One region of the Cellulomonas sp. NPDC058312 genome, then DNA from elsewhere that is predicted to be linked to it. Evidence: riboswitches for the same ligand, from Rfam matches in the RefSeq annotation. Region 1 holds a riboswitch; the other holds the start of a gene.
The links. Region 1 has a riboswitch for cyclic di-AMP ahead of ACFVXN_RS12625 (C40 family peptidase). Riboswitches for the same ligand answer to the same signal wherever they lie in the genome.
Positions count from the first base shown of each region.

Region 1 (10,660 bases):
CCGGCGCCGAGGCCGTCGAGACCGCGATCAAGACGGCCCGCAAGTGGGGCTACGACGTCCGCGGGGTCGCGCCCGAGCACGCCACGATCGTCGTCGCGGCGAACAACTTCCACGGCCGGACGACGACCATCGTGTCGTTCTCGACCGACCCGGACGCCCGCGACGGGTTCGCCCCGCACACCCCGGGCTTCCGGATCGTGCCGTTCGGGGACGCTGACGCCCTCCGTGCCGCGATCGACGACACCACGGTCGCCGTGCTGCTGGAGCCGATCCAGGGCGAGCAGGGCGTCGTCGTCCCGCCGGAGACCTACTGGCCGGCGGTCCGGGACATCTGCACCGCCGCGGACGTGCTGCTGATCGCCGACGAGATCCAGTCCGGCCTCGGCCGCACCGGCACGACGTTCGCCCTCGAGCTGTGGGGCGTCCGCGCGGACCTGGTGACGCTCGGCAAGGCCCTCGGCGGCGGGGTGCTGCCCGTGTCCGCGGTCGTCGGCCGGCCCGACGTGCTCGAGGTGCTGACCCCCGGGACCCACGGGTCGACGTTCGGCGGCAACCCGCTGGCGTGCGCGGTCGGGCTCGCGGTCGTCGACGAGCTCCGGCCCGGCACCCACCAGGAGCGTGCCCGCACCCTCGGCGCCCACCTGCACCAGCGGCTCGACACCCTCGTCGACACCGGTCTGCTGGAGCGCACCCGCGGCGTCGGGCTGTGGGCGGGCCTCGACGTCGACCCCGCGCGGATGACGGGACGCGAGCTGTGCGAGCGGCTGCTGCGACTCGGCGTGCTCGCCAAGGACACGCACGGCTCCACGATCCGGCTCGCGCCGCCGCTGGTGATCGACGCGGACGACCTGGACCTCGCCGTCGACCGGCTGACCCAGGCGCTGCGCTGACCCAGGCGATGCGCTGACCTCCGGCACGACCTCCGCGCCCGGGCGCGTGCGGGAGGATGAGCCCGTGCCCCCGACGTTCTCCGGCGACCTCGACCCCATCGACGAGGCGATCCTGCGCGAGCTGTCCGTCGACGCGCGCGCGTCCTACGCGGACATCGGCGCCGTGGTCGCGCTGTCCGCGCCGGCGGTGAAGCGCCGCGTCGACCGGCTGCGCGAGCGCGGTGTGGTGCGCGGGTACACGGTCCTGCTCGACCCCGCGTCGCTGGGCTGGGCGACGGAGGCGTTCATCGAGCTGTTCTGCCAGGGCTCCACCAGCCCGGCGACGATGCGCGCGGCCGTCGAGCGGTACCCGGAGGTCGTCGCCGCGAGCACCGTCACGGGCGACGTCGACGTGGTGGTGCAGGTGCGCGCCCGGGACATGCGGCACCTCGAGCAGGTCGTGGAGCGGCTGGCCGCCGAGCCGTTCGTGACCCGCACCCGGTCGACCATCGTGCTGTCGGCGCTCGTGCGGCGCCCGGACGTACCGCCCCCGCCCGCCTGACCGCCCGCCGGGCCGTCAGCCCGCGGTCGCGTCCCCGGTGGCCTCGCCGGACGCGGCACCGCCGCCCGCCGGGACCTTCTCCGCGCACCGGTTGGTCACGACCATCACCGGGCAGGCCGCGTGGTGCAGCACCGCCTGGCTGGTGGACCCGAGCAGCAGCCCGGTGAACCCGCCGCGCCCCCGGGAGCCGACGACGATCAGGTCGGTCGCCGTCGAGAACTCGGTCAGCAGCTCCGCGCCGGTGCCGTCCAGGACGACCCGCCGCACGGTGACGCCCGGGTGGTCGGCGAGCGCGCGGTCCACGACCACGTTCAGGCCCTCGGTGACGTCCGCGAGGATCTGCGCCTGGTCGATCGTCGCGGGCAGCCACGCCATCACGCCCGAGCCGGTCCCGACCGGGACGCCCGCGACCGCGGTGAGCTCCGCGCCCCAGGCCGTCGCCTCGGCGATCGCGTGCCGCAGCGCCAGGTCGGCCTGCGGCGAGCCGTCGACGCCCACGATCATCCGGCGGACCGGGCGCACGACGGGCGAGGACTCGTCGGTCGGCACGACGCCACCGCGGCGCTGGTCGCGCAGCGGGACCACCACGGTCGGGCAGTACGCGTGCGCCGGGAGGGTCGAGGACACCGTGCCCAGCAGCCGGTCCGCGAACCCGCCCTTGCCGCGGGTGCCCACGACCGCGAGCGACGCGTCCCGGGACATCTCGACGAGCACGGCGGCGGCGTCCCCCGTCGCCACGGTCGTCACGACCTCGAGGCCGCCGCCCTCCACCCGCTGCCGCGCCTCCGCGAGCACCGCGCGGGCGCCCTGCTGGATGGCGGTGTCGTCGAGCGCCGCGTACCCACCGTCGAGCGAGGCCGCCGTGAACGACGGCAGCGTGTACGAGCAGACGACGTGCAGCGGGCGCCGGCGGGTGCGGGCCTCCGCCGCGGCCCAGTCGAGCGCGTGCATGCTCGCCGCCGACCCGTCGACTCCGACCAGGATCTCCGCGTCTCGCTTCATGGCTGGGACCTCCTTCGGCGCACACCCCAGTGTGCCCCCGATCATGCCCCCTCCGCACCCCGTTGCGGGCCCGGACGTGGCGGAGTCTTTGCGGAGACTTGGGCCGCGCGGGTCGTCAGGCGGCGAGGTACGGCGACCAGGCCGGCTCGTCCGTGGCGGCGCCCCGCAGGAACGCCGACAGGCCGCGCGGCGGCACCGGCGTCCAGGCCAGCTCCCAGCCGATCTCGTGCAGCAGGTGGTCGGCCTTGCGGTGGTTGCACCGGCGGCACGCGGCGACGACGTTGCCCCACTCGTGCCGGCCGCCGCGCGACCGCGGGTGCACGTGGTCGACCGTGTCGGCGTGCGACCCGCAGTACGCGCACCGGTGGTCGTCCCGCTGCAGCACGGTCCGCCGGGTCGGGGGCAGCGGCCGCCGGACCGGCACGTGCACGTAGCGCGTGAGCGACAGGACCACCGGCATCGGCACCACGGCGTGCTCGGAGTGCAGCAGCCGGCCGTCGGACTCGAGCACGGTGGCCTTGCCGGACATCACGAGGGTGACCGCGCGGGGCAGCGCGACCACGCACAGCGGCTCGAGGCTGGCGTTCAGGAGCAGGGTCCTGGGTGGGGCGGGCGGCAGCAGCACGGCGTACTCCTGGATCCAGGTGGAGGACCCGTCTGGCTGACCGGGCCCGCTGGCGGAGGCAAGCAAGAGCAGGCTACGCGCCCCGGCGCGGATCGTCCTCGGTCAATTGCGCACGCGCCGCACGCACGCCCGCCGAGATGGCAGTCCGCGCCTGGGAGGACCGCGGCGGTCACAGGCGCCGAGTGCCATCTCGGCGAGCGGACGGGGACGACGAAGCCCCCGCGGCCGGTGGGCCGAGGGGGCTGCGTCGAGGAGGTGCTGCGGCGGTGTCAGCCGATGCGGATGTACGTCGGCGAGCTCTGCCAGATGCTGCGGAACTGGATCGTCTTGCCGGGACGCGGCGAGTCGATCTGCTGGTCGCCGCCCGCGTAGATCGAGATGTGCCCCGGGCTCCAGATCAGGTCGCCGGGCTGCGCGTCGGCGGCGGAGATCACGGTGCCGGCCGCCTTGATCGCGGACGACGTGCGCGGCAGGGAGATGCCGAGCTGCGCGTAGACGTAGGACACGAAGCCCGAGCAGTCGAAGCCGTCGGGCGTGGTGCCGCCGGAGACGTACGGGGTGCCCACGTAGCGCGCGGCGATCTCGAGGACCGCGTTGCCGGCGACCGACTGCGGGACCGCGGCCGCGGTCTCGACGGCGGCGGTCTCGACGGTGGCGCGCGCGGCACTGCGGGAGACGGTGCGCTCGACGACGCGGACCGGCTCGGGCTCGGGGACGACCGCGGTCGCGGCCGGGGCCTCGAAGGTCCACGCGGCGTCGGCGGGCGCGGTGACCACCGGGGCGGTCTCGAGCGCGGTCTTCGCGGACGCGGTCAGCGCGGCGGTGTCCACCGACGGCAGCGCGGCCTGGTCGCCGGACGTGGTCGCGGCGCCGGCCGGGACGGCGACCACGGAGACCATGAGGCCCGTGGAGGCCGCGACGACGGCGGTGCGACGGCCGACCTGGGCGAGGGAGCCCGTGGCGGCGGTGGCGAAGTCGGTCAAGGGGGTGACGGGGCGACGCGCGGAACGGTGTCGAGCGCGCACAGCACTAGCGGTCACGTACAGCCTCTCCTGGCGCCTACGAGGTGAGCTGTCGGGTTCGGGTGGAGTTACCCGGCCGCGGGACGTGTCCGGAAGCGTTCTCCGGTCGCGCCACGCGGCTTCACCCCAAGGTCGTGGTCCTGTCGGACCTCGACCACATGTGGTTCCCCCGCCCCTGCCGGCGAAGTCGTACGGACCCAGGGCGGCGGCAGGGCTCGGCGTACCGTCCTAGGGCTCTGGAGGAGGAGGGTTCCGCCGGAGCAGGACTGAACGTACCCGACCGCGGAGCCGATTGTCACGCTCCGGTCACGGTCCGTTCGCCGCCCGGGAGAACGCTCACATGCCACGACAGGGAGCCCGCAGGTCACCGACGCGACGGAGCCCCGCGAGTGACCTACGCCACACCGCGGGGCTCCGCATCCCGGTACCGGACGGGGCCGCGGCCCCGGCGGGCTCAGACCGCCCGGAGGAAGACGTGCCGGGCGATCTCCTGCGGCAGGTCCAGGACCGTCTCCGCGCCCGGGACGCCGACGGTGAGCGTGCCGCCGTCCTTGCGGATCGCGACCTCGACGCCCGGGAGCACCCCCGCGCCGGCGAACCGGGCCAGCAGCTCCACGTCGGTCTGCAGCGGCTCGCCCAGGCGGGCGACGACGCCGGTGGTCGAGCCGTCCTCGGCCACCGCGCGGGCGACCAGCGACTCGACGCCGTCGAGGAACCCGACGGCCGTGCGGACCTCCCCGATCTCCTCGAGCCCGGGGATGGGGTTGCCGTACGGGTCGAAGTGCGGGTGGTCCAGCAGCCCCGCGAGCCGGCGCTCGACGCGCTCGCTCATGACGTGCTCCCAGCGGCACGCCTCCTCGTGCACGTACTCCCAGTCGAGGCCGACGACGTCGACCAGCAGCCGCTCGGCCAGCCGGTGCTTGCGCATCACGCGCATCGCCTTCGTGGCGCCGACCTCGGTCAGCTCGAGGTGGCGGTCGCCGGACACGACCAGCAGCCCGTCCCGCTCCATCCGGGCGACGGTCTGCGACACCGTGGGGCCGCTGTGCCCGAGGCGCTCGGCGATGCGGGCGCGCAGCGGGGTGATCCCCTCCTCGGTGAGCTCGTAGATCGTCTTCAGATACATCTCGGTCGTGTCGATCAGGTCACTCACGCCGGTGCCCTCCATGTCGCGCGCGGACGTCCGTCCACAGGCTAGCCGGACCAGCGCCCCGGCAGCGGCGTGCGCGTATCGTGCGGCGCGTGACCACGACGCCTGGCGCCCCCGTGACCATCCCGGACCACCTGCTGCCGTCGGACGGCCGGTTCGGCTCCGGTCCCGCGAAGGTCCGCGACGCCCAGGTGCGCGCGCTGACCGCCGCGGGGCGCACGCTGCTGGGCACCTCGCACCGGCAGGCACCGGTGCGGGGCCTGGTGGGCCGGGTGCGCGCCGGGCTCGCCGAGCTGTTCGACCTGCCCGACGGGTACGAGGTCGCCCTCGGCAACGGCGGGTCGACGGCCTTCTGGGACCTCGCGACGCTCAGCCTCGTGGAGCAGCGGTCCGCGCACGCCGTGTTCGGCGAGTTCGGGGCCAAGTTCGCGGCGGCCGCCGCTCGCGCGCCGTTCCTCGGCGAGCCCGTGGTGAGCGAGTCGCCCGCCGGGACGTCGACCGTGCCGGTGGCGGTGGACGGCGTGGACGTCTACGCCTGGCCGCAGAACGAGACCTCGACCGGCGCGGTCGCCCCGGTGCGCCGCGTGCCCGGCTCGGCCGACCAGGGCGCGCTCGTCGTCGTCGACGCCACGTCCGCGGCGGGCGGCCTCGCCGTGGACGTCGCGCAGACCGACGCCTACTACTTCGCGCCGCAGAAGTCGTTCGCCTCCGACGGCGGCCTGTGGCTGGCAGTGCTGTCCCCCGCCGCCGTGGAGCGCGCGGCCCGCGTCGAGGCGAGCCGCTGGGTGCCGGAGTTCCTCTCGCTGACCACCGCGGTGCAGAGCTCGCGCGCGGACCAGACCCTCAACACCCCGGCGATCGCCACGCTCGTGCTGCTCGCCGAGCAGGTCGACTGGATGCTCGCGAACGGCGGCCTCGCGTGGTGCGCCGATCGGACCGCGACGTCCGCCGGCCACCTGTACGGCTGGGCGGACGCCCGCGACTGGGCCACCCCGTTCGTCGCCGACCCCGACCAGCGGTCCGCGGTCGTCGGCACCATCGACCTGGCCCCCGAGATCGAGGCTCCGACGGTCGCGCGCATCCTGCGCGAGCACGGCGTGGTCGACGTCGACCCCTACCGCAAGCTGGGCCGCAACCAGCTCCGGGTCGCGATGTTCCCGTCCGTGGAGCCCGACGACGTCCTGGCGCTCACCGCCTGCATCGACCACCGCGGGCGGCGGGGCGCTGCCCCGGCGTCAGCCGAGCGGCCCGTGCCGGTGCGCGGACGCCGCCACCAGCCCGGCCCCGAGCAGCACCAGCAGGCCCGCCCCGACCAGCAGGGGTCGGGTGCTCGCCCCGGTCGCGGCCAGGGCGACGGACGTCGGGCCGGCGGGAGTCGCCACCTCGGGCGCGCGGGCGACCTCGGGGGCGGCCACGACACCCGTCGCGGGCAGCGGTGCCGCCGCCTGCTCGACCGGCGCGCCCGCGACGGGGAGCCGACCCGTGGACACCGGCGTCGCGTCGGTCGCGGGGCCGGCGCACACGGCGGTGGCCGGCGGGTACGCCACCACCGTGGTCGCCGTCGGGTTCACCTGGAACTCGATCTGCACGGACGGCCGCGCGAAGCTGTACGCGTCCTCCTCGGTCCAGCTGCCGTCCGGGTTGCGCGTCCAGCCCGGCCAGTCGACCACCGCGCCGCCCTCCAGCACGGTGCCGGGCCAGTACGTCTGCCCCGACAGCGGCAGCCCGGACTGGACCACGTCCGGCCCGACCGGGTCGACCCAGGTGATCGTCACCGTGTCGAGCGTCGTGCCGACCGCCTCGACGGCGTACTCGAGCACCGGGGCGTCCGCGAGGCAGATGGCCGCCGCCCGGACGATCGTCAGCTCGCAGCGCGGCGGCGGAGCGTACCCGTCGGGGTCGGTCGCGGCGGCGAGCTCCGCGCAGTCGAGGCCGCCGGGGGTGTCCGGCGCGGCGAGCGCCGGTCCTGCCAGGCCACCGATCATCACGAGCACCCCGACGAGCCCGCCGAGCACGCGTCCCAGGACCTCCATGTCGCACCTCCGTCCGCACGGCGCCGTTGCCGCGCTGTCCCTGCTCGCCCGATTCAGACAAATCGGACATGTCGCCCAGGGTAGGCACGCGTCGGGCGGACGCGCCGGACGGGGACCGGGTGAACTCGACGCCCGGCACCCCCGCCGCCGGCACTCCCGCGGACCGCGGCCCGCGCCGCACCCCCGCGCCGCGCCCTGACGCGCGCGCCGCCCACGAGCGGTCACGACACGCTGGCCACGGCCGGGGCCGCCAGCGTGTCGTGACCTCTCGTCGAGGCGGGGCGGGTGGGAGCGGGTGGGACGGGTGCGGGCGGGTGAGGGTGGGGCGGGCGGGCCCGGTCAGGGGCAGGTGGTCGTGACCACGCCGGGGCCCGAGAGGGTCGGTGTGGTCCAGACGGTCAGCGACCCGCCACGGGCGGTGACGTCCACGACGTACTCCTCCCCCGTGCCCGGCGCCAGCCGCGAGGTCAGCACCGCGACCTCCCGACGCCCCTCGCGGGCCACCTGCCCGCCGACCACCGCGCCGTCGCGGCGCACCTCGCCGAGGGCGCCGTCGCGCGCGCCGTAGAACGCGACGTTCGTGGCGAGCCAGCCCGCGGGCACCCCGGAGCGGCCGTCGCCGAGCACCTGCGCCGGGAACCCCGCCACGTCCGCGGGCGGCGCGTAGCCGAGCCGCAGGGTGACGCGCGCCCGCGGCTCGCGTGTCCCGCAGCCCGACAACCGGACGTCGACCCCCACGTCGAGGTCGTAGCCGAGCTTGCCCGCGGTCGCGTCGTCGAGGAACACCCCGACCGCGTCGCCCACCCCTGCACCGGTCGGCGTCACCGCGTCACCGGTCAGGAACGCGCCCCCCACGCCCGACCCCGCGAGCACCACCTGCTCGGCCGGGCGGGCGGACCAGACGGCGACGCGTCGCTGGTCGACGGCCGCCCCGCCCGCGAGCGCCACCGCCCGGGCCGTCGCCGGCTCGGCCACCGCGTCGCGCAGCACCCCGAACACCGCCGCGGCGACCTGGGCGTAGAACGCGTCGCCGGCCCGTGGGTCCCCGTAGTCGAGGTAGGCGTCACGCAGGAGCACCCGCAGCAGGTCCGGGGCGCCGATCTCGGCACCGTCGGCCTGCACGGTCCGACCCGTGGCGGCGAGGACGTCGGCGACCACCACGGGGTCCGTCGCGACCACCCCGTCCACGACCTGGCCGGTCTGCGCCGCCCAGAACGCCGCGGCCAGCTCGGCCGCGCGCGGGAAGTCCGGGGTGAGCACCGTGTCCTGCACCCACCGCCCGAGCCGGTCGCCGTGCAGCGCGAGCTCCGTGCCGGTCAGCGGGATCACGGGCGCGGACAGCTCCGGGAGGTCCGCGGTGCTGCGCTGACCGACCAGTCCCACCGCACCGTCGTCCGCCCGGAGCACGGCGACCGCACCCACGATGCCGCCCTGCGCGCGCAGCTCCGCCGGGTTCAGCGACAGCAGGAGGTACGTCCGCGGGCCGTCCGCACCGAGCATCGTCGGCAGCACCGCGGCGACCTCCTGAGCGGCGGCGAGCGGCCCGGACGCACCCGCGAGCACGTCCTGCAGCGCGGCGACCGGCCCGGCCACCGGGCCCACCAGGCCGCCGGGGTCGATCGGCGCGAGCTCGGACCGGAGCCGGTCGACGGTCGCCGCCGCACGTCCCGCCGCCGGCGCGGCGGCCACCCCCGCGGCGAGGTCGACCCAGCCGCTCGGCAGCGCCGCGGCGCGTGCGGCGGCACGGTCGGCCGCGGCGGACGGGTCGGCCGCACGCGCCGGATCACCCGCGGGCCCCGGGGCGGCGGTGTGCGCCGGGTCGCCCGAGTGCGCCGGGTCGCCCGTGTGCGCCCGGTCGCCGGTGAGCGCCGCGAGCGCCGCGAGCAGGTCCGGGGCGGACTCGCGCGCGAGGTCGTCGGCCGCCCTCGACACGAGGCGCACCGCGGTGAGGTCGTCGCCGACGATCGGCAGGTGCTCGGCCAGGCGCCACACGGGGTCGTCGGCGGCCTCGGCCGCACGGTCGGCAGCGTCCTGCACCGCGGGCAGCCGGGCCCTCAGCGCCCCGACGTCGAGGGCGTCGACCTCGGGCCGGGCGCCGTCGGTGGCGGTCCGGAGGTCGCGCAGGGCGTCCGCGGCCAGGCTCACCCGCCACGCGAGCCAGCCGCCGGCCAGGAGGGCACCGGTGGTCAGCACCGCGAGGACGATCAGCACCCGCCGTCGGACTGCCATCCGCCGATCGTCACATACCGGACAATTCGGACACCTGTCGGGCGGGGAAGTTCACCCGGCTCCGGGCCCGCCGTCGCGGGACCCGGGGTGGGCGCGGCCTCACACCGCCCGGTCGGCCGCCTCGCGCGCGGCGAGCTCGTCGGCGGCCGCCCGCGCCGGTGGTGCGACCGTGGGGTGGACGACCTCCAGGTGCGGCCGGGACAGCAGCCGGTACCGCAGCTCGACGTCCCAGCGCCGCTTCGCCCACAGCGCCGCGGCCGCCGACACCAGCAGCGCCGTGATCGACCCGATGCCGATCGCCCACCGTGGGCCGAACGTCTCCCCGATCCAGCCGACGACCGGCGAGCCCACCGGCGTCGCCCCGAGCATCACGATCATGTAGAGCGACATCACGCGGCCACGCACCACCGGGTCGGTCGACATCTGGATCGTCGTGTTCGCCGCCGTGAGCATCGTCAGCGACGCGAGCCCCACCGGGACGCACGCGACCGCGTACGACAGGTACGTCGGCATCAGCGCCTGCACACCGGTCGCCACCCCGAAGGCGAACGCCGACCCGATCACCAGCCGCACCCGCGGCCGCTCCCGCCGGGCCGCGAGCAGCGCCCCCGCCAGCGACCCGATCGCGAGCACCGACCCGAGGATCCCGTACTCCCCCGCGCCCTTGCCGAACTCCGCGCGCGCCATCAGGGCGCTGGTCATCTGGAAGTTCAGGCCGAACGTCGACACCACGCAGATGACGACCATGATGACGAGGATGTCGCTGCGCCCCCGCACGTACCGGACGCCCTCGCGGATCTGCCCCTTCGCGCGCGGCGCCACCGGCATCGGGTGCAGCTCGGAGGTGCGCATCGCCACGAGCGCCAGGATCGTCGCCGCGAACGAGACCCCGTTGATCACGAACACCCAGCCCGTGCCCACCGCCGCGATCAGCAACCCCGCCAGCCCCGGGCCGATCAGGCGCGCCGCGTTGAACGAGGTGCTGTTCAGGCCGACCGCGTTCGACATCCGGTGCACCGGCACCAGCTCCGCGACGAACGTCTGCCGCACCGGCTGGTCGACCGCCGCCACCGCGCCGAGGGCCGCCGCGAACACGTAGACGTGCCACAGCTGCGCGTGCCCGGACAGCACCAGGGCTCCCAACCCGAACGCGAGCACCCCCTGCGCG
Region 1 is NZ_JBHVZE010000004.1:9,933-20,592, forward strand. Features, by position in the region: gene rocD (ornithine--oxo-acid transaminase) at 1-890, shown strand, start outside; gene ACFVXN_RS12610 (Lrp/AsnC family transcriptional regulator) at 955-1,431, shown strand; gene ACFVXN_RS12615 (universal stress protein) at 1,447-2,433, opposite strand; gene ACFVXN_RS12620 (HNH endonuclease) at 2,549-3,058, opposite strand; gene ACFVXN_RS12625 (C40 family peptidase) at 3,328-4,098, opposite strand; cyclic di-AMP (ydaO/yuaA leader) riboswitch at 4,101-4,311, opposite strand; gene ACFVXN_RS12630 (metal-dependent transcriptional regulator) at 4,535-5,233, opposite strand; partial or broken gene serC (phosphoserine transaminase) at 5,311-6,438, shown strand; gene ACFVXN_RS12640 (DUF4012 domain-containing protein) at 7,603-9,492, opposite strand; gene ACFVXN_RS12645 (MFS transporter) at 9,592-10,660, opposite strand, start outside.

Region 2 (10,660 bases), on a different contig from region 1:
TCGGGAACGAGCAGCAGCGCGGAGCAGCTGCAGCTGATGTGCGGTGCCCACCCCCGTCTGTACCTGGTGTGCGTCACGCTGGACATCGTCGTCGTCCAAGTGCCGCTCGTGCTGATGGCGGTGGCAGCGGCAGGAGCGGGCGCTTACCGGGTCGTGATGCCGTGAGAGGTGTGGGCTCGGAGAAGCCACCAGTTCAGCGCGGTCGACGCGAGTCGTCGTCCAGCCACCTCCACGTCGTCCGTGCATAGCGCAAGGTCGGCGGGTTCCCGGCCACCTTGACGTGGAACGTCACCCTCGCCCGGCGAGGGGCCATGGTCACCCATCCGGGGCCGACCTCCACGTTCCGTACCCGGGGATCGCGGGCGGCGTCCTCGACGGGGCCCTCCCAGCGTCCCTGGACGGTGACCTTGACGTTCGTGTCGATCTCCCAGACCGCGGCACCCTCCTTCGTGACGCGAACACGGCCGGGTCTGTCGGGCTCGTCGCGCCGAGCAACTCGCGCGACGACGGCGCCGGGCACGCCCGGAGGTGGCTCCAGGTCGAGAGTTGCGAGCGGTACGCCGAGGACCCGGCGGAAGTACCCATCGATGTCGACACCGGGCTTGCGCGCGGCCGCCTTCTCGCGGGCGGCAGCGCGGGACACGGCCGCCCGCGCGGCGAGGTCGGGATTGCGCTCTTCCCATATCCGGAGTGCGTCCGTGTACGAGATCGCGAGCTCGCGCTGGATCGCGCGTGCCCCGCGCGATCGGTCTCGGGCGAGGCTCATAGGCCCGGTCCGGTCACACTGGGATCAAGGGCGACTTGGAGATGCATCGGCAACACCCTTCTTCACCACGGCTGCGTTGCGCGCTCCCGGTGGGTGTCCCGACGTCGCCAGTGTGCTCCGGCCGGCGGCCGGCGGACAAGAGCCGCCGGGCTGTCAGCCGACCATCGCCGACGGACCGACGGCGGCGAGGGTTCGGACCCGTGCAGCGGTCACGTGGCGCGAAGGTCGGCGATGGTGACGGTGTCCGCGGCGTACTTCGGGCGAGCGTCCAGCTGGACGAGATCCCCGTTGCTCTCGCGTCGCCACCAGCGACCGGCGGCGTCTCGGAAGGTCAGTGCGGACAGGGTGCTGCTGTCCTCGTCCGGAGGGCCGTCGTCCGTGCGGTCGCGGACCCACTTGACCATCACGACCGGCGCCGGCGTCGGTGGGAGAACAGCGCGCACCACCACGAAGCTCGTTGACGACCCCGACCAGGCGTGCGGTACGGCGACGTCGTAGACGGGAGAGTCGCTGGTGTTGTGCGCCCACAGGACCTCGGTGCCGCCGTACGGGTCGACCGCGTACTCGGGGATCTCGTACGCGATCCGGACGTCGGCCCAGGCGACGACTCTCTGGGCCTGGCTCCTGATCTCGGCTTCGTGGTGGGCCGCCTGCTCCTGGCGCCGTTCTGCACGGTCCTCCCGGCGCCGGTACAGGTCGAAGGCGACAGCGACGATCGCCGCGGCTGCGGCGACGACAGAGGCGCCGGCGGCTACGACGGTCCAGAACTCGGCGGTCACGGCGTCACGCTAGCTCCCACTCCACCGGCGGCGCGGCGAACCCTGCACTCGAGGCTCAGTGGTGACCGTCTTCCGCTTCCACGTGGGGGAAGAACGACCGCGGCGATACGTGCAGCGCGGAGGCGAGCTGCCAGATGCTGGTGAGCGTGGGGTTGCGCACGCCCGTCTCCACCTCACCGACGTACGTCCGTCCGACGCCCGCGGCGTGCGCCAGCTGCTCCTGGGTCAGCCCGGCGTCGGTCCTGATCAGCCGCAGCGTCGTGCCGAAGGAGCGCAGCTGCGTCGCTTCGGGTTCCTGACGGGGCACCCGCTCGACGCTAGGAGCGCGGGGACGCGAGCTCGACCCCCTATAAGTGGAGCCTGATCCATCCCTCACTGTCTAGACACTACGCGCTTTGAGCAGGGGCGCGAAGCGCTGCCGCGGCCATCGGGCGTCTTGACGGCGGCCCAACGATGTCTACTATGAGTGGAGTTCAGTCCGCAGTAACGCGCCTCCGCCGCCACGAGGAGCGCCGCCCCGCGAGACGAGGGAGGGCAGCCGTGAACACCATCGGCTCCCGGTTCAGGGCAACACGGTCCGCACGGACGACGGGTACGCAGGTGCGGTGGTGGGGAGCGTCGATCGTGTCCTGCGTGGTCACGCTGGTCGGCGGGATCGCGGCGCTGCTCGCCGGTGAGCCGGTCACGGTCGCGGTCTGCCTGTTCGCGATGACCGTCGTGGTCGGCACCTCGCGGCTCCAGGCCCGCGACGAGTTCCGCCGCGGGTGGCGGTACGGGTACGAGAGCGCGGTCCGCGTGGTCATCGAGGGCAAGGCCGGGCGCACGACCGACATCGAGGCGCGCGCCACCGTCAACGGCGACCCGACACCCGAGCCGTGGGAGCGTCACGTCCCGCCGGTCCTCCCGCCGAGGTCGTCATGAACGCGCCCAGCGTCTCCGAGCTCGTGCTGGCCGACGCCCACGGCGTCTGGGCGATCTGCTCGTCCAGCCCGACCGCCTACTACGTGGACGCCGACTCCTCGCTGCTGCTGCGGCAGCCCGGGCCGGGATCGTCGCCCGGCCCCGGTGACGGCCGTTGGGTTCCGCTGGTCCAGGTCGTGGCGCTGTTCGGTCGCGACGAGGGAGTCATCCGCGTCGGCGACCGGCACAAGTACACCTACGACTGGGACCCCGCCGGCGCCGACTACGGGTGGTGGCTCCAGCGCTTGGTGACGTCGATCGACTACGTCGAGGCCGAGGAGCTCGCCGGACTGCCGGCCTTCCCGCAGGACGGCCGGCTGTGACCGGCATCGGGCGCCCGTGGCTGTGGTCGCTGCCGACCCGGGTGGAGCTCGCCGAAGGCGCCGTGATCCGGTTCGAGGAGCACGGCCAGGCGGGTCTCGCGTTCGAGCAGAGCCAGATCGACAAGATGTTCGAGGTGGGCCTGATGCAGCCACCGCGGACGACCGAACGAGACCCGAACGTCCCGACCGGTGTCACCTTGAACGGCGATGCGCGGTTCCTCGTCGGGCAGGTCGACCTCGGGCGCGACGTCGGCTTGGAGGTCCTCGTCCGTGGCCTCGAGGCCGCGGTCCACGCCTCCGCCCAGGAGCTCCGCGACCGGGATCCGCAAGCGCCGGCCGACCCGAGCGCGAGCGAGCGCAAGCCGCACGGCTCCCGGGAAGAGGACGCACGGCTGAGGGTCATGACCATCGACGAGGCCGCCGACCAGTGGCACGAGCTCCTCCCCGGGATCGAGCGATGGGAGCGGGTCGTCCTGACCGAGGACGGTCGACGGGTCGCGCTCATCGTCGCGTGGGACTGGTGGGCCCTGCACCGGCACCGCACCTCCTCGATCGAGGCCGTCTACTGGTCGAGCTGGTTCACGGGCGAGTTCAACGTCGGCGCGTACGCCTGGGACCTCATGCGACTGCTCGAACCCCGCGACGCCCGCATCAAGTTCCCCGACGACGAGGTCGACGACGAGAACGACGACGCGGGTCCCGATGAGCAGCCCGGTTGACCCGATGCGCACCCCCGGTCGCTGGCTGGTCACGACCGCGTCCGGAGCGATCCACCTGATCGAGTCGGTCGCTCCGGACGGCGTGGTCACCGCCACGCGCGTCACGGGGGGTCCCGTCGGTGACGACCCGAGGTTTCCGCTGGGCTCGCTGCGGCGCGACGACGAGTCGCTCCAGGTCATCGCGATCTACCACGTGGTCGACGGCCGGCCGGTGCGGGGGTTTGCTCTCGGCGAGGACATGTACCTCACCTTGGAGCCTCTGGATCCCGCGGCTATCGAGACGCTGCGCCGCACGACGCCAGTGGTGGGAATCGAGGAGCTCGGCGAAGGGGCGTTCGATGCCCGATGACCTGACGAGGCCGGAACCGGTCGGCGGCGAACAAAGCCGTCGTGCGGACGCGGCCGCTGCCCGTCGCCGCCTGCTCGAGGCCGCGCCTGGTTCGGTGCGTGACCTGGACGCCGCCGCACAGTGCGAGTGCAGCTGCCACCCGAAGCCGGGTAACCCGGAGGTCCACGCCGGTGCCGTCTGCTCTTGCCAGTGGTCCGCGCAGGAGCGGTCGGACCACCTCGCGAACTTCCGGCGTGTGATGGAGGCCGGACGTGAGCAGCAGGAAGCCGAGCGTGAGGCGGACGAGCGGGCGCTCGCCGCTGCCGCTGCCGCGCTCGGCATCGAGGCGAGAGAGGAGTCGGCCGCGGCGCCGTGGGTCGTCGTCGGAACCGTCGACGGACACCGGTTCTACCTGCGGGAGCGGTGGGACTCCTACACGATCGTGCTGGGCCCGGAAGAGGACCCGGACCTCGATCCGTGGGCGGCGCCGGCCGATGCCCCGACGGTCCTCGTCCGGTCCGGTGACGCCAGCGAGCTGTACGCGGCGGGTCGCGTCGACTACGCCCGGGCCTTCACCCTCGTGGCGGGCGAGATCCGTGCCTACCGACGTCGTGTCACCTGCCCGCACGCGCACGCACCAGGCGACCGGTACTGCCCCGCGTGTGGCGTGCCGTTGAAGGACCCGGCGCTTCCTGACGACTAGCCAGCAGCCGGCGGCCCCGCTCGGTGATGAAGTCGCTCATGAGCCGACGGTGCGTCGCGCACACAACGGGGCGCTGAACTCGTTGGCGAGCTCTCTGCCGGCATCCGTGATCAGCGACCGGTTCGGGCCGACCATCGCCGCCTCGACTGGGTGGCCCGTCGTGCCGGACGCGACTGGCTGAGCTGCCTCAACGCGATGAACGACCGATCGCCTGCGTCATCTCCTGGTGTGTACCGGACCCGCTGGCAAGGTGCTGCTCGAGTGCTTCGGACCAGGCGCGCACGAAGACCTGCGGCGGTCAGCGGGCTGCACACTTCACGGCGTGCAGCCCGCTGCTCCCGACTACCCGACGCGGATGAACTTCGGGTTGGACTGCCAGATCTCCCGGATCTGGATGCTCTTGCCGGGGGTGGGTGCGTCGACCTGCAGGTTCCCGCCGGCGTAGATCGAGATGTGCCCCGGGGACCAGATCAGGTCGCCGGGCTGGGCCTGGTCGCGCGGGACCTCCACGCCGGCGTACCGCTGGTCGCCGGACGTGCGGGGCAGCGTGATCCCCACCTGCGCGTAGACGTAGGAGGTGAACCCGGAGCAGTCGAATCCGGACGGGGTCGTGCCGCCCCAGACGTACGGGATCCCGACGAGGCTCGAGGCGATCTCGACGATGGCGCTGCCGTTCGCGCTCGCCGGCGCGGGCGCGCCGACGGCCGCGGGTGCCGGCTCGGCGGCCGGGGCGGCGGGCTCGGCCGATCGCGAGCGGCTGGCCGCCTCCTCGGGCTCGGGCTCGGGCTCCTCCTCGACGACGGGCGGCGGGGGCGGCGGCGGGGTCACGGCGGTCACGGCCGGGTTCTCGAACGTCCAGGACGCCTCTGCGGGCGAGGCGACGACCGGGGCGGCCTCGACGATGGCCCGGGCCGACTGGGTCAGGGCCGAGACGTCCACGGCGGTCGTCCGCACCTCGTCGTCCGCGAGGGCCGGTGCCGCGAGGAGCGACACCGCCAGGCCGGACGAGGCGACGGCTGCGCCGGTGCGTCGCGTAGCGCTGGAGAAGTTGTGCGCCGCGGTGAGGCGGGCGTCGGTGAGCACGGTGTGTGCTCGGCCGTCCGCGCGGTGCCGCGCGGCGGTGGTCTGGCGTGTAGGCATGGATGTCTCCTGCCGCCTGCGGGGTGAGCTGTCGGGTTCGGGCGGGAGACGCCCGGCCGGTCCGTGGACCGGCTTCACCCCGAGGGCACGTGCGTGCCCGACGATCGGTGGTTCCCCCGTTCCTGCCGTACGTGGTCGAGATGATCCGGGTGGTGGCAGGACTCGGCGTCCACCCGGTCGCTCAGATCTGCCCCTGAGCGCGTTGATGACGGTGCTGCTCCGGGCGAGCCCGGAGGGTCGTGTGGTCTCAGTCCTCCCTCGTCCGTCCTGGTGACCGCAGCGGGTGCTGCGGCCTCACGTCTTGTAGACCCAGTGCCACGGTTCGCGTGGGGTGTCCTCGACGAATCCGAACCGCCCTGCGTTCGCGCGCATCCACTTCTGGGCGGCGTCGTCCAGATCGAGGTCGACGGCCACGCCCCAGCCGTGCGGGCTGGTGCCCGGCTGGGCCGCCAGGCCGCCCTGGGAGTACAGGCCCTTGCGGCGGGCGACATCGACCTGGGCGTCGTAGGACCGGTAGGAGTCGGTGATGCCGATGTCGACCCCGTCGCGCTCGGCGGCGGCCAGCAGCTGTTCGAGGGCCTGGCCCGCGGGAGCCCACAGCCGGTGCCCGGTGCTCCCGATCTCGGAGAGGGCGTCGCGCGGGACCTTCCCGTTGCCGTAGGCCGCGAGGTCGGCGGGCACGCCCTGCGCGTTGCGGGCGGTCGAGGCGCTGGTCGTCGTGCCGTCGACGGCCGCCGAGAGCGCCGCCGCGAACGCGTCGCCCGAACCCGCCGCAACCGTGGTGGAGCGGGGTGTGGTGGTGCCGATGAGCTGGCGGATCTCAAGGATGCGCGCGCTGGTCGCGGTGATGCCGTCCACGCGGTTCTCCTTCCGGTGTCGCGCAGCAGGTACGGGTGGTGGTCATCGCAGCCCGAGCAGGGGTGCGGGGTCGACGGTCTTGCCGCCGACGTAGACCTCGAAGTGCAGGTGGCACGCGCCGGACAGGCCGGTGTTGCCGGAGTACCCGATGAGCTGGCCGCGGGTCACGGACTGTCCGGCGCGGACCACCGACCGGGTCAGGTGGTTCGAGGAGCTCATCAGCGACTGCCCGTTGACGGTGCCGTAGCTGAGCATCACCTGGTTGCCGAAGCCGCTGCGCCACTCGGCCCACTGCACGGTGCCGTCGCGCGGCGCGTACAGCGGGGTGTTGCAGTAGGTGCGCAGGTCGATCCCGGCGTGCAGGCGCGTGTAGCCCAGGATCGGGTGCAGCCGCATGCCGTAGTTCGAGGTGACGTACATCGGTTGGATCGACGTCGGATTCGAGAACAGAGCGCCGGACTCGGCCGCCGGCGGCGGTGCGGCCGGCGGTGCCGCGGGTGGCGCGGCGGGCCCCGGCTTGCCCGGTACAGCGGGCTCCGGCTGCGCGGGGCTCGCTGGTGCCGACTGCGCTGCAGCCGCGGCTGCGGCTGCGGCCGCGGCGGCGGCTTCGGCCTCCTGCTGCGCCGCGATCCGCGCGATCTCCGCGTCCGCGGTGGCTCGGGCGGCGTCGGCCGCTGCCTGCTCCGCCTCGGCCTGGCCCTTCATACCCTCGATGCGCGCGGCGGCGGCCGTCTGGTCGGCCACGGCCCGCTCCAGGGCGGCGCTCTGCTCGCGCTGGGCGGCCAGGGCGTCATCCGCTGCGCGGGCCTCGCTCTCGGCCTGCTGCTCGAGATCGTCGAGCGTCTGGACCACGGACTGCAGCCGGGACTCGTTGCTGCGCCCGGCGGCCTCCAGCTCGATCAGCTCGTCGAGCGTCCGCGCCTGCATCCGCTGGGCCGTGGACGCCGTGGACGACCGAGACTGGAAGTCCTCCACCGAGCTCGCGCCGACCGCGATCTCCAGACCCGAGGAGCTGGACCGCCCCTGGTAGGCGGCGCGCGCGAGCTGGGCGACGGTGGACCGCACCTCGGCGGTCCGGGTGGAGTCCAGCTCGATCTGAGCCACCAGCGAGGCGTGCACGTCGCTGGTGTCTTCCAGCCGGGTGCGCGCGAGCGTGGCCTGCCGCTGGGCGGCGTCCGCGGTCCGCGTCGCCTCGTCGAGCGCCGCCTGGGCGGCGGGCAGGCGAGCCTTCGTCTCCTCCAGCGTCAGCACGGCCTGCGCCAGCTCCGCGGACAGGTCCTCGACCGACTCCTGCGCGTCCTCGTACTGACGCTGCGCGGCCTCGGCGCGCTGCTGGGCCGCGCGCGCCTGGTCGTCGGTGGTGTCACCGGCGGCCGGCGCGGCCGGGAGCAGCACCGTCGCGGCCATGACCGCTACCAGGGTTGCCGTCGCGAGCGCGCGGGAGCGGCCCGCGGTCGCGGCACGCGACCGGCGGGTGGGGGCGCTCACCACGGGCGGCTCGAGCGGTTCGGTCCCGCGGCGTCCAGGTCGGCCCGGAGCCGGCCGTACAGCTCGGCGTCGATCGTCCCCGACGCGAGCCACTCATCGAGCGCGGCACGCGGACTGCTGGCGCCGCGAGTCGGGAACAGCCGGGACACGCCCCAGACGGCCAGGGCGATCAGGGCGAGCCAGGCGGTGCCCATGACGGCCCAGCCGGCGGGGGTCATCTGGCACCACATGCCGGGCCGCCGCTCGACCGGTGACCGTCGTGAGGTACGTGCATGCCTTCAACTGTCGGCAGCGCGCGTCAAGTCTCCTCTGGCGGACGATGAAGATTTGATCAAGATCACCGGGCCGAACCGCGCCGTGCGGGCCGGCGGGGCCGGTGCGCGCCGCCGCGACGGTCAGGTGAGCTGCAGGCTGGTCAGGCAGGTCAGGTCGTCGGGGCCGGTCTCGACGCTCGTCTCGGCACTGCGGCCGGCAGCGGTGACGGTGATGGTGGCGCTGATGTCCCGCGGGAGCCAGAACCCGGCGAACCCGTTGTCGTGGGTCCGGCTGGTCTCGTCGACGTAAACCTCGCCGGTGCGGTCGTCGACGACCCGGACCGTGATCTCCTCGCCGCCCATCTCGCCGGTGCAGGTGGTCAGTGAGTGGAAGAAGCAGTCGTGCGTCTGGTCCACGTACGGCGCGATCGACAGGTAGTGGCTCTCCTCGATCGGGACCGAGACCTCCTGCGACCCGTCCGGCGCGGACACCAGGACCTCGTCCTGCCGGATGGACGCCATCACGTCCTGGGGCCGCTCGTCCACGGGCGTCGCCTCGAGCTGGTCGATCAGCTCCGTGGCGTCCAGGGCAGCCCACTGCTCGACGGCGGTGGCCGCTTCGGTCTCGCGCTCGGGATCAGGTTGCGCGGCGCAGCCCGCCAGAACCAGGGCCGCGAGCACCGCGGAGACGATCAGCCGGGGACGGGTCGAAAGGCGCATGGTCTCCACCGTAGGAACGTGCCGGACGCGCACGGGTGGGCACGAAGTCCCAGAGCGGCCGGTCGCGGAACTGGATCAGTGTGCGGACGCTGCCACGTCGGCCGGAGCATCGGCGCCGCGGTCGATCAGGTGCTCGGCGAGCTCGGGTGGGAGCGGTCGGGCACCCGGGCCGCCGGCGCGCAGCCAGCGCTCCAGGGCCGCGGTCCCACGGTCGCCCGCGAGGCGCTCGAACCACACGGGCCCTGCTCCGGCACGCCGGCACACGCCCGAGGGGCGGGCCACGACCACGTCGCCGCGCTCGCACTCGTCGAGGCACTCCACCAGCGTCAGGCGGGCCGCGCCGCGCTCGGCCATCGCACGCAGCCGGGCCATCTGGCCACCCGGCTCCGGGTCGCCCTGTCCCAGCGTCTCGCCCGCGCACAGCGAGCAGGCGGTCAGCCCGGGCAGGCTGGCGTCCCGGGCGGACTCGGTGGGGGTGTCAGGCACCGGACGACGATAAGGGGCAGGCCCACGCGGGGATGTCCTCGGTCGATGAAGTTTCGATCAGGAAGTGGCGACCGGATCCGTCCCGTGCTCGTCGCGGTCCGTCCTCCTGGCGACAATGGCCGCATGACACCGCCCGGGGCCACGATGCGTGCCGTCGTGATCGACGACGAGCAGGCGCTCGCCTCCGTCGTGGGCGGCTACCTCGAGCGCGAGGGCTTCGAGGTGGCCCTGTGCCACGACGGCAGCGCCGCGATCGCGCTGCTGCGCGAGGTCGACCCGGACGTCGTGGTCCTGGACCTCGGGCTGCCGGGCGTCGACGGGATCGAGATCTGCCGGCAGCTGCGCACGTTCTCCGACTGCTACGTCGTCATGCTCACCGCGCGCAGCGACGAGGTCGACACCCTGATCGGGCTGTCCGTCGGCGCGGACGACTACATGACCAAGCCGTTCAGCCCGCGCGAGCTCACGGCCCGCATCCGCGTCATGCTGCGCCGCCCGCGCCGAGCCACCCCGACCGGCCAGACAGCCACGCCGGTCGAGACCCGCACGGTCACCGTCGGCGGCCTCGTCCTCGACCTCGACGCGCGCGAGGTCGAGGTCGACGGCGAGCCGGTCGTCCTGACCCGCCTCGAGTTCGACGTGCTCGCCGCACTGGCGTCGCGCCCCGGCGTGGTGTTCTCCCGGGCCGCGCTGATCCGCGCCGTGTGGGGCGAGGGCTGGGTCGGCGACGAGCACCTGGTCGACGTCCACGTCCTGCACGTGCGGCGCAAGCTCAAGGACACCGCCCAGCAGCAACGGTTCGTGCGCACCGTGCGCGGGGTCGGCTACCGGATGGGACCCGGATGAGGACACGCGACGCCGTCGGCCCCGGCAGCATCGGACGACGGCTCCTGGTCTCGATCGTCCTGGTGCTCGTCGCCGCCGCGGCCACCGCCTGGCTGGTCGCGACCGTCGTGGGACCGGCCCTGTTCCACGAGCACCTCGTGCAGGCCAACATCGCCGACCACGAGCTCGCCGACCTGCACATCGAAGAGGCGTTCCAGTCCGCGAGCACCATCGCCCTGGGGCTCGCGATGGTCGTCGCCGGCATCACCGCCCTGACCGTCAGCGTGGTCCTGACCCGCCGCGTCGGCCGG
Region 2 is NZ_JBHVZE010000005.1:81,940-92,599, reverse strand. Features, by position in the region: gene ACFVXN_RS15530 (hypothetical protein) at 1-165, shown strand, start outside; gene ACFVXN_RS15525 (hypothetical protein) at 194-766, opposite strand; gene ACFVXN_RS15520 (hypothetical protein) at 976-1,545, opposite strand; gene ACFVXN_RS15515 (helix-turn-helix domain-containing protein) at 1,601-1,852, opposite strand; gene ACFVXN_RS15510 (hypothetical protein) at 2,179-2,466, shown strand; gene ACFVXN_RS15505 (hypothetical protein) at 2,463-2,828, shown strand; gene ACFVXN_RS15500 (hypothetical protein) at 2,825-3,547, shown strand; gene ACFVXN_RS15495 (hypothetical protein) at 3,531-3,896, shown strand; gene ACFVXN_RS15490 (hypothetical protein) at 3,886-4,578, shown strand; gene ACFVXN_RS15485 (C40 family peptidase) at 4,921-5,718, opposite strand; cyclic di-AMP (ydaO/yuaA leader) riboswitch at 5,718-5,896, opposite strand; gene ACFVXN_RS15480 (D-alanyl-D-alanine carboxypeptidase family protein) at 6,013-6,576, opposite strand; gene ACFVXN_RS15475 (peptidoglycan DD-metalloendopeptidase family protein) at 6,619-8,064, opposite strand; gene ACFVXN_RS15470 (hypothetical protein) at 8,061-8,282, opposite strand; gene ACFVXN_RS15465 (CueP family metal-binding protein) at 8,460-9,038, opposite strand; gene ACFVXN_RS15460 (hypothetical protein) at 9,114-9,524, opposite strand; gene ACFVXN_RS15455 (response regulator) at 9,648-10,370, shown strand; gene ACFVXN_RS15450 (sensor histidine kinase) at 10,367-10,660, shown strand, end outside.
Region 2: another riboswitch for cyclic di-AMP. It lies ahead of ACFVXN_RS15485 (C40 family peptidase); the one in region 1 lies ahead of ACFVXN_RS12625 (C40 family peptidase).